Regions from separate parts of the Streptomyces sp. NPDC014882 genome, predicted to be linked through region 1. Evidence: predicted binding sites of a transcription regulator. Region 1 holds the regulator's gene; the other holds the start of a gene.
What was found. Region 1 encodes HspR, which represses chaperone genes until heat shock. Its sites were predicted from a motif close to TTGAGNNNNNNNNNCTCAA; they were not measured.
Positions count from the first base shown of each region.

Region 1 (5,205 bases):
CCGCTCAGGCCGCCGGCGGCGAGGCTCCGGGCGCCGGCGCCAAGGCCGCCGACGACGACGTGGTGGACGCCGAGATCGTCGACGACGAGCGCAAGGACGGTGCCGCGTGACGGAGGAGACCCCGGGCTTCGAGGAGAAGCCCGACGTCCCCTCCGGCGCCACCCCTGAAGACGCCGAGCCGCAGGCCGACTCCTCCGCCGCGGCGGAGGAGCCGGCCCCGGCCGGGGACGAGAACCAGACCGTGGCACTGGTGGCCCAGCTGGACCAGGCCCGCAAGGCGCTCGACGAGCGCACGGCGGACCTCCAGCGGCTCCAGGCCGAGTTCCAGAACTACCGCCGCCGGGTCGAGCGGGACCGGATCGCGGTCAAGGAGATCGCCGTCGCGAACCTCCTGACCGAACTCCTGCCCGTGCTCGACGACATCGGCCGCGCGCGGGAACACGGAGAGCTCGTCGGCGGGTTCAAGTCCGTCGCCGAGTCGCTGGAGACCGTGGCGGCGAAGATGGGCCTCCAGCAGTTCGGCAAGGAGGGCGAGCCCTTCGACCCGACGATCCACGAGGCCCTGATGCACAGTTACGCCCCGGACGTCACCGAGACGACGTGCGTGGCGATCCTCCAGCCCGGGTACCGGATCGGCGAACGCACCATCCGCCCCGCGCGGGTGGCTGTCGCCGAGCCCCAGCCCGGCGCGCAGGCCGCCAAGGGCGACGAGGCGGAGGCCGGCGACGACAAGGAGAGCGGTGGCCCGGACGAGGGCTGAGCTTGACGAGCGGACGAGGAAGGAGGGACGTCGGGGATGAGCACCAAGGACTTCATCGAGAAGGACTACTACAAGGTCCTCGGCGTCCCCAAGGACGCCACCGAGGCCGAGATCAAGAAGGCGTACCGGAAGCTCGCCCGCGAGTTCCACCCGGACGCCAACAAGGGCAACGCCAAGGCCGAGGAGCGCTTCAAGGAGATCTCCGAGGCGAACGACATCCTCGGCGACCCCAAGAAGCGCAAGGAGTACGACGAGGCACGCGCCCTCTTCGGCAACGGCGGCTTCCGCCCGGGGCCGGGCGCGGGCGGCGGCTCCTTCAACTTCGACCTGGGCGACCTCTTCGGGGGCGCCCAGGGCGGCGCCGGCGGTGGAGCCGGCGGCTTCGGCGGCGGACTCGGTGACGTCTTCGGGGGCCTGTTCAACCGCGGCGGCGGCACGGGCACCACCCGGACCCAGCCCCGGCGCGGCCAGGACATCGACACCGAGGTCACCCTGACCTTCACGGAGGCCATCGAGGGCGCGACGGTCCCGCTGCGCATGTCCTCGCAGTCCCCCTGCAAGGCCTGCTCCGGCACCGGCGACAAGAACGGCACGCCGCGCGTGTGCCCGACCTGCGTCGGCACCGGCCAGGTGGCGCGGGGCTCGGGCGGCGGGTTCTCGCTGACCGACCCCTGCCCGGACTGCAAGGGCCGCGGCCTGATCGCCGAGCACCCCTGCCCGGACTGCAAGGGCAGCGGCCGCGCCAAGTCCTCCCGCACCATGCAGGTCCGCATCCCGGCGGCCGTCACCGACGGGCAGCGCATCCGGCTGCGCGGCAAGGGGGCGCCCGGTGAGCGCGGCGGCCCGGCCGGCGATCTGTACGTGCTCGTCCACGTCGACGCGCACCCGGTCTTCGGCCGCAAGGACGACAACCTCACGGTGACCGTGCCGGTGACGTTCGCGGAGGCCGCCCTCGGCGGTGAGATCAGGGTGCCCACGCTGGGCGGCCCGTCGCTCACGCTGAAGCTGCCCCCCGGCACGCCCAACGGACGCACCATGCGGGCGCGCGGCAAGGGCGCGGTCCGCAAGGACGGCACCCGCGGCGATCTGCTGGTCACCGTCGAGGTGAGTGTTCCGAAGGACCTCCCGGGGAATGCTCGGGACGCACTGGAGGCGTATCGCGAGGCGACCGCGGGTGAGGATCCGCGGGCGGAGCTGTTCGAGGCAGCGAAGGGAGCTTGAGAGTGATGGACGGCCGTCGGCGCAATCCGTATGAACTGACCCAGGAGACCCCGGTCTACGTCATCTCGGTGGCGGCTCAGCTCTCCGGCCTGCACCCGCAGACCCTGCGCCAGTACGACCGCCTGGGGCTGGTGTCCCCGGACCGCACCGCCGGCCGGGGCCGCCGCTACTCGGCCCGCGACATCGAACTGCTGCGCACGGTACAGCAGTTGTCCCAGGACGAGGGCATCAACCTGGCGGGCATCAAGCGGATCATCGAGCTGGAGAACCAGGTCGTGGCCCTCCAGTCCCGCATCGCGGAGCTGGAGTCGGCCCTCGACGGCGCGGCGGCGACCATGCGACAGCGCGAGGCGGCCGTCCACGCCTCCTACCGGCGCGACCTGGTGCCCTACCAGGAGGTCCAGCAGACCAGCGCCCTGGTCGTGTGGCGGCCGAAGCGACAGCAGTCCCAGGACTGACGACGCGACAGCACGCCCGAAGGGGCCCGGAGGCCGATGCCTCCGGGCCCCTTCGGGTTCTTCGGGCTTCGCGTGCTCCGGGCCCTTCGCGTGCTCCTGCTCCGGGCCTTCAGGTGCTCCGGGCCCTTCGTGTTCGCTTCGTGTTCTCCCGGCCGGGCGGCCGCCGCCCCGCCGCCCCGCCGCCCCGCGCGGGGCCGGGGCGCCGGACGTGCGAGGTGCGGTGCCGGGCTGCCGGACGCGCGGGCCCCGGAGCCGGCACCGGGGTCGGCCCGCACCGGCTCCGGAGCTGGCCGACTTCGTGCGGCCCTCTGTTCGGGCGGGGGCGGTCGGGCGGTCCGCCGTGATGACGGTCCGTGAAGGCCGGAGAGGGCTGTGCGGTTGTTGGCGAATGTGTGAACTCGTGTCGCGTGGAGGGTCCGTAAAGGGGTTTTGGAGGGTTTCCGCCCCGTCTCCATGTGTCTTCACGCGCTAAGCGGAGTGTGATGTTGTCACTTCGTTAAGTAGTACGGCTTGACGCCGATGGTCGCCGCCGCGTTGGCTTTTGAGCCACCTGGGACAACATGTCGCACCCATGTCCGGAACGCACCTGAAGTGAGCCCTCGAATGCGTCGTATCGCCATAGCCGTGGCTGCCTCCACGATGTCCCTCTCACTCGCGGGATGCGGGATGCTGAGCGCGACGGAGGACAGCGGCGAAGCGACACCGACGAAGAGCAACGACATCACCATCGGCGTGCTGATGCCGGAGAAGACGAACACCCGTTACGAGGAGTTCGACTACCCCATCATCAAGGCGAAGGTCGCCGACCTCACCAACAACAAGGGCAAGACGGAGTACGCCAACGCGGACTCGAAGAGCGAGACGCAGATCTCCCAGATGGAGCGGATGATCGACGAGGAGATCGACGTCATCCTGCTCGACGCCGTCGACTCGCGCGCCATCGCGGACACCGTGAAGAAGGCCAAGGACGCCGGCATCCCGGTCATCGCCTACGACCGGCTGGCCGAGGGCCCGATCGACGCGTACGTCTCCTTCGACAACGAGCTGGTCGGCCAGGTGCAGGGCCGCACCCTGGTCGAGGCGATCAACACGCCCAGCACCGCCGACAAGATCGTCATGATGAACGGTTCGCCGACCGACCCGAACGCCAAGCAGTTCAAGGACGGCGCCATGTCGGAGCTGAGCGGCCGGGTGACGATCTCCGAGTCCTACGACACCAAGGACTGGAGCCCGAAGATCGCCCGGTCCAACATGGCCGAGGCGATCGAGAAGATCGGCAAGGGCAACATCGCGGCCGTCTACTCCGCCAACGACGCCATGGCCGGCGGCATCATCGAGGCCCTGCGCGCCGCGGGCGTCGAGGAACTGCCGCCGATCACCGGCCAGGACGCTGAGCTGCCCGCGGTGCAGCGGATCATCAGCGGTGAGCAGTACATGAGCGTGTACAAGCCCTACCCGCAGATGGCGGAGGCGGCCGCGGAGATGGCCGTCGCCAAGGTCCAGGGCCGCGACATCGAGTTCGACGCCCTGACCCGCGACAAGATCGACAGCCCCACCGACAAGGAGATCCCGGCCCAGCTGGTCACCGTGGTGGCGCTGACGAAGAAGAACATCAAGGAGACCGTCATCGCGGACGGCATCTACAAGCCGTCCGACATCTGCACCGCCAAGTACGCGGCCGCCTGCCAGGCCCTCAAGCTGAACTGACCGGCGCGAGCCGGGTCGGGACGGCGGGCGGGTCCCGGTCCCGGCCCCCAGCCCCCCGCAGGACCCGTACCGGGCCCTCGGGCGGCCCCGGGAGCCCGGCGTGGCCCGGGGCGGCCTGGCGGCTGCCCGCGCGCGACGCCGGGCCGTGTCCGGGCGGAGCGGCCTTCCCCACCCCTCCCCGCTTCCCGTCCCTCCCCGCCCCTCGCTTCCCCCCCGTCCCCCCGGCTCCTTCCGCCCCTCCCCGCGAACGCCTCCCTCGTGCCCCGGGTACCGCCCTCCGCGCGGGCCGTCCGGGCGTTCCGTTGCCGCCGTTGACCCCGTTCGGCGGGCCGGGTGCGGCGCGACGGGTCCGCGGCCGCGCCGCACGCCGGTTCCCGGACGTGCGGACGGCGCGCCCCGCCCGCCGGCGCCGACCGCACGCGTGCGCGCGGTGGAGCCGCCGTGAGGGGGTATCAGGGGCGGGGTGCGACGCGGTCGGCCCCCGGTGGGTTGCGGGGCGCACGGGCGTGCGAAGACGTGCACGGGTTCCCGCCGGACGTCCGCGGGGAGCATCAGCTTGTTGCAAAGCGAGGGGCGGAGGCCGGGAGGAACCCGCGTAAATGGGCGGAATTCAAAAGGATCGCGGGGAGGAGCCGTGTTGCGGAGCCGGTCCGGGGCCGCGCATAGTTGCGCTGCGGAAAACGCGGACAACGCGGGAAACGCGGGAAACGCCGAAAACACGAACGACGCGCGACACGCGGACGGCGGGGGTGGGATGGCCGATGGCCGGGCACGGGGCGGAGGAGCATCCTCACGGTGCTGACCGACTGTGCGAGGCCGGGGACCGCGTGTACTCCCGGGCCGTACGGCGGGGCCGGGTGCCGCGCCGGGACGCCGAGCCGGTGCCCTGTCTGCTGGACCTCGCCCTGCTGCACCCCGACCCCGACGACATGGACTGGCTGGTCCCGACCTCCCCGCAGGAGGTCATGACCCGACTGCTGCGCGGACTCTACGACGAGGTGAGCGCCAGTCGGCTGCGGATGGGCTCGGCGGTCGCCGCCTTCGAGTGGTACGCCGGGC
Region 1 is NZ_JBIBWL010000003.1:270,124-275,328, reverse strand. It holds gene dnaK (molecular chaperone DnaK) at 1-110, shown strand, start outside; gene grpE (nucleotide exchange factor GrpE) at 107-760, shown strand; gene dnaJ (molecular chaperone DnaJ) at 797-1,981, shown strand; gene ACF09K_RS09225 (heat shock protein transcriptional repressor HspR) at 1,987-2,439, shown strand; gene ACF09K_RS09220 (sugar ABC transporter substrate-binding protein) at 3,043-4,146, shown strand; gene ACF09K_RS09215 (LuxR C-terminal-related transcriptional regulator) at 4,974-5,205, shown strand, end outside.

Region 2 (5,205 bases), on a different contig from region 1:
TCTGCTTCACCCCGCCGACGGGCAGGACGCGGCCGGTGAGGGAGACCTCGCCGGTCATCGCCACGTCGGTGCGCACGAGCCGTCCGCTCAGCAGCGACGCCAGTGCCGTCGTCATCGTGACGCCCGCGCTCGGGCCGTCCTTGGGGACCGCGCCCGCCGGGAAGTGGATGTGCACGCCCCGGTCCTTCAGGTCGGCGACCGGCAGTTCCAGTTCGGCGCCGTGCGAGCGCAGGAAGCTCAGCGCGATCTGCGCCGACTCCTTCATCACGTCGCCGAGCTGACCGGTCAGGGTCAGGCCCGCGGCGCCCGTCTCCGGGTCGGCCAGGGACGCCTCGACGAAGAGGACGTCGCCGCCGGCGCCGGTGACCGCGAGCCCGGTGGCGACACCCGGCACCGCGGTGCGCCGCTCGGCCGGGTCCTGGGCGGACTCGGGCACGTGGTGGGGCCGGCCGATCAGCTCGCGCAGGTCCTCCTCGCGGACGGTGAGCGGCAGCTCCCGCTCGCCCAGTTCGTGCTGGGCCGCGACCTTGCGCAGCAGCCGGGCGACGGACCGCTCCAGGGTGCGCACGCCGGCCTCGCGCGTGTACTCGCCGGCCAGCTTGCGCAGCGCGCCCTCCTCGAGGGTCACCTCGTCCGCGGCGAGCCCCGCCCGCTCCAGCTGGCGCGGGAGCAGGTGGTCACGGGCGATGACGACCTTCTCGTCCTCGGTGTAGCCGTCGAGGCGGACCAGCTCCATGCGGTCGAGGAGCGCCTCCGGGATGGCCTCCAGGACGTTGGCGGTGGCCAGGAAGACGACGTCGCTGAGGTCCAGCTCCACCTCCAGGTAGTGGTCCCGGAAGGTGTGGTTCTGCGCCGGGTCCAGCACCTCCAGCAGGGCCGCCGCCGGGTCGCCGCGGAAGTCCGATCCCACCTTGTCGATCTCGTCGAGCAGGACCACCGGGTTCATGGACCCGGCCTCCTTGACCGCGCGCACGATCCGGCCGGGCAGCGCGCCGACGTACGTGCGGCGGTGGCCGCGGATCTCGGCCTCGTCGCGCACGCCGCCGAGGGCGACGCGGACGAACTTGCGGCCCATGGCGTGGGCCACGGACTCGCCGAGGCTGGTCTTGCCGACGCCGGGCGGGCCGACGAGCGCGAGCACGGCGCCGCCGCGCCGGCCGCCGACGACCCCGAGACCCCGGTCGCTGCGCCGCTTGCGCACCGCGAGGTACTCGGTGATCCGCTCCTTGACGTCCTCCAGACCGGCGTGCTCGGCGTCCAGGACCGCCCTGGCGCCCCGGATGTCGTAGACGTCCTCGGTCCGCTCGTGCCACGGCAGTTCCAGGACGGTGTCCAGCCAGGTGCGGATCCAGGAGCCCTCGGGGGACTGGTCGCTGGACCGCTCCAGCTTGTCGACCTCCTTGAGGGCGGCCTCGCGCACCTTCCCGGGCAGGTCGGCGGCCTCCACGCGGGCGCGGTAGTCGTCGGACTCCTCGCCCTCCTGCTCGCCGTTCAGCTCGCGCAGTTCCTTGCGGACGGCCTCCAGCTGGCGGCGGAGCAGGAACTCCCGCTGCTGCTTGTCGACGCCTTCCTGGACGTCCTTGGCGATGGTCTCGGCGACGTCCTGCTCGGCGAGGTGGTCGCGCAGCCGGCGGGTGGCGAGCCGGAGCCGGGCGACCGGGTCGGCGGTCTCCAGCAGCTCCACCTTCTGCTCGGTGGTCAGGAACGGCGAGTAGCCGGAGTTGTCGGCGAGGGCGGAGACGTCGTCGATGGCCTGGACCCGGTCGACGACCTGCCAGGCGCCGCGCTTGCGCAGCCAGGCGGTGGCGAGCGCCTTGTACTCCTTGACCAGCTCGGCGACGTGGCCGGGCAGCGGATCGGGCGCGCTCTCGTCGATCATCGTCCCCTCGACCCACAGCGCCGCACCGGGTCCGGTGGTGCCGGCGCCGATCCTCACGCGGCCGCGGCCTCGGATCAGGGCGCCCGGGTCACCGTCGGCCAGCCGGCCGACCTGCTCGACCGTGCCCAGCACGCCGGTGCCCGCGTACGACCCGTCGATGCGCGGCACCAGGAGGACCCTGGGCTTGCCGGGCTCGGACCGGGCGGCGGCCTGCGCGGCCTCGACCGCGGCGCGCACGTCGTTGTCGTTGAGGTCGAGCGGAACCACCATCCCGGGCAGCACGACCTCGTCGTCGAGCGGCAGCACGGGCAGGGCGAGCGGTGTGAACGCTGCGGACTCAGCAGCCATGATCTCCCCTTAGGCAGTCAAGTTGAGTTATGCCGACTCAATGCACGTGAGTCTCCGAATGTTCCCCGCTCCGACCGCCGTTCGCTGTCAGCGATCACTCGCGCCGCCGCCGACGGGCGACCGCACAGGCTTGCGGTAATAACTCAATGGCGCGAGAGACCATTACGGGAGACTTCGTGGACGGTGTCGTACGGGCATGGGTGGACGGCTGGGTCGTGTCGCGCGGCGCGGCCCCGCCCGTGCGGGAGCCGTGGGGGTTCACCGTGGACGTGGGGCAGCCGGCGCACGTGTCGCGGCACGTCCTCGCGGCGGTGGGCGACGGCGTCGAGGAGGAGACCGTGCGCGGGGTCGCGGACGGCGTGCGGGGGGCCGGTGTGTGGCTGAAGGTGTTCCAGGACCCGGCGCTGGTCGGGGACTGGCTCGGGGAGGGCTGGTGGACCGATCCCGAGCCCGGCTGGCTGATGACCGCGCCGCTGCCGGCCCGGACGGGGCACACGCGCGTGCCCGACGGCTACGGCCTGAGCCGCTGGACGCGCGGCGGCGTCACCCGCGTCCTGGTCACCGCGCCCGACGGCTCCTTCGCGGCCCGCGGCCAGGTCGCCCCGACCGGCGCCACGGCGGTGGTCGACCAGGTCGAGACCGCGCCCGCGCACCGGCGCCGCGGCCTGGGCGGCCTCGTCGTGCGCCTGCTGGCGGAGCGGGCGGCCGCGGAGGGCGCGGAGACGGGCGTCCTGGCGGGGACCCCGGCCGGCCGGGCCCTCTACGAGTCACTGGGATGGACGGTGACGGCGCCGCTGACCAGCGCGAAGTTCACGGGGACCGGCGAGGCTGCCGGTTAGCCGCGCCACGCGCGCGTGCCACGGGCACCGGGGCACCCGTCCCCCGCCGCTCGGACGCACCACTCACGCGCACCGCTCCCCCGGCGCCGTACCCACGGCCAGACCGCGACGCCTGTCGCCAGCGCGATCAGGTGGCCCCAGTTGCTCAGCGGGTCCGTGAGGGCGAGCAGGTCCCTCAGGAGCGTCCCCCCGGACACCACGAGCAGCAGCCGGCGCGGCCAGGGAGCCAGCAGACCGGCCAGCGCGCCGACGCTCGCCGCGACGCCGAAGCTGACGCCGTAGTCGAGGCGGTGCAGCGAGCTGTCCGGAAGGTGACCCACGAGGACGGCGAGGCCCACCGGGATCTCGGTCGCCAGGGTGGCCAGGACGTGCCCGAGCAGGAAGACGCCGGCCGTACGGACGCCTCCGACGCGCCGCTCCAACGCGGTGAGGACCAGCAGGAAGCCGGGCACGAACGGCGACGCGATCCCCCCGGCCACCCACAGCGCGCTGGCCGCCAGCACCGGCACCGGGGCGTGCAGCAGGTGCGCGACATCGGTGCTGGAGTTCTCGTGCAGGCTCCGCACGAGCGCGGGGTCGGCGTGCGCGGTGACGTACGACGTGACGGCGAGGACGAGGGCGTAGAAGAAGGTGAAGGGGGTGCCGGTGGGGGTCGGCAGCAGGCGCCACGGGCGCGGGCGCGACCCCTCGCGCGCCGGGGCCGGGAGCCCGGACGCGGACGGACCGCTCCGGCCGGGGCCGACCGCCGCCCGCCGACGGGGGACGCCGTCCAGGAGGCCGGGGCCGTCGGGGAGGGACCCGGACGAGCCGGACGGGCCGGATGCGCCGGATGCGCCGGCCACCAGACCGATCGGGCCGGACGGGCCGGGCAAGCCGGCCGGGCCGGACTGACCAGGCAGGCCGGTCAGGGCGGACGGGCGGGTCGGGCCGGACGGACTGAGGGGGCCGGACGGACTGGGTGCGTCGGCCAGGTCGATCGGGCCGGACGGGCCGGGCGAACCCGGCGAGGCCGCCGCAGCGGGCGAACCATGCGACGCCGCCGTACCGGTCGGGCCGGGCGATGCCGCCGTAGCGGTCGGCGTGCGTTCCACCGTGAGGCGCTCCTTCCGCTCCCCCGCATCCTTCGCTCCCCGGGACGCCCCCGCCCGTGTCCGACGCCACGCGGCGGTCGGGCCGCAGCAGCCCCTCGGACACCGGCGGTACCGGCGGACGTCAACCGCGCCTACCCCGATCTCCCCCGTCCGAACACCCCTGCGTCCGATATTCCCCGACCGACCGTCAGGACCGGTGCCAAGATGGTCCGATGCCCATCTCCTACGACTCCCCCGAAGTCCTGGACCGTCGTGAGGGCCCCTACGGCGAGGTCGTCCTGCGCCGGCACGGGGAACTGCTCCAGATCATCGCCAACGGCTGCTTCCTGATGGACACCTCCGACGGGCGCTCGGAACGCCTCCTGATGGACGCCGCGCTCACCGCGCTGGACGGCCGCCCCGCACCCGACGTGCTGATCGGCGGCCTGGGCGTCGGATTCTCGCTCGCACACGCCGCCGCCGACCCCCGGTGGGGCCGGATCACGGTCGTCGAGCGCGAACGCGCCGTGATCGACTGGCACCTCGACGGCCCGCTCGGCGCCCTCTCCCGCGCCGCCCTCGCCGATCCGCGCACCACCGTCGTGGAAGCGGATCTCCTCGACCACGTCAATGAGACATCCGACACGTTCGACGCCCTGTGCCTCGACATCGACAACGGGCCCGACTGGACCGTCACGGAGGGCAACGACGGCCTGTACTCGCCGGCCGGACTCGCAAGCTGCGCAAGGGTGTTGAGGCCGGGCGGGGTACTCGCGGTATGGTCCGCCCAGCCGTCTCCCAAATTCGAGGGAACCTTGGGGAATGCCGGGTTCCAACAGGTGCGTACCGAAGAGATCCCGGTTGCCCGAGGCGTGCCGGACGTCGTGCACCTCGCCGTCCGACCTGGATAGCAAAGCCGCGGTGACTCCCCGTACGCTGCTGCCCTGACGCAGGTCATCAAAGCGTCAACCGCAGTCATGCGCAGAAAAGGAATCACCCCACTGGTTCCGGAAAGCACACTTCAGGGGCGGGCGATGGAGCAGACACACACCGCACACAACGGCACGGC
Region 2 is NZ_JBIBWL010000001.1:892,696-897,900, reverse strand. It holds gene lon (endopeptidase La) at 1-2,227, opposite strand, end outside; gene ACF09K_RS04000 (GNAT family N-acetyltransferase) at 2,404-3,066, shown strand; gene ACF09K_RS03995 (rhomboid-like protein) at 3,063-3,917, opposite strand; gene ACF09K_RS03990 (spermidine synthase) at 4,370-5,047, shown strand; gene ACF09K_RS03985 (response regulator transcription factor) at 5,171-5,205, shown strand, end outside.
Region 2: a site for HspR is predicted at 2,250-2,268, ahead of lon (endopeptidase La). Genes of this name have one in related genera too.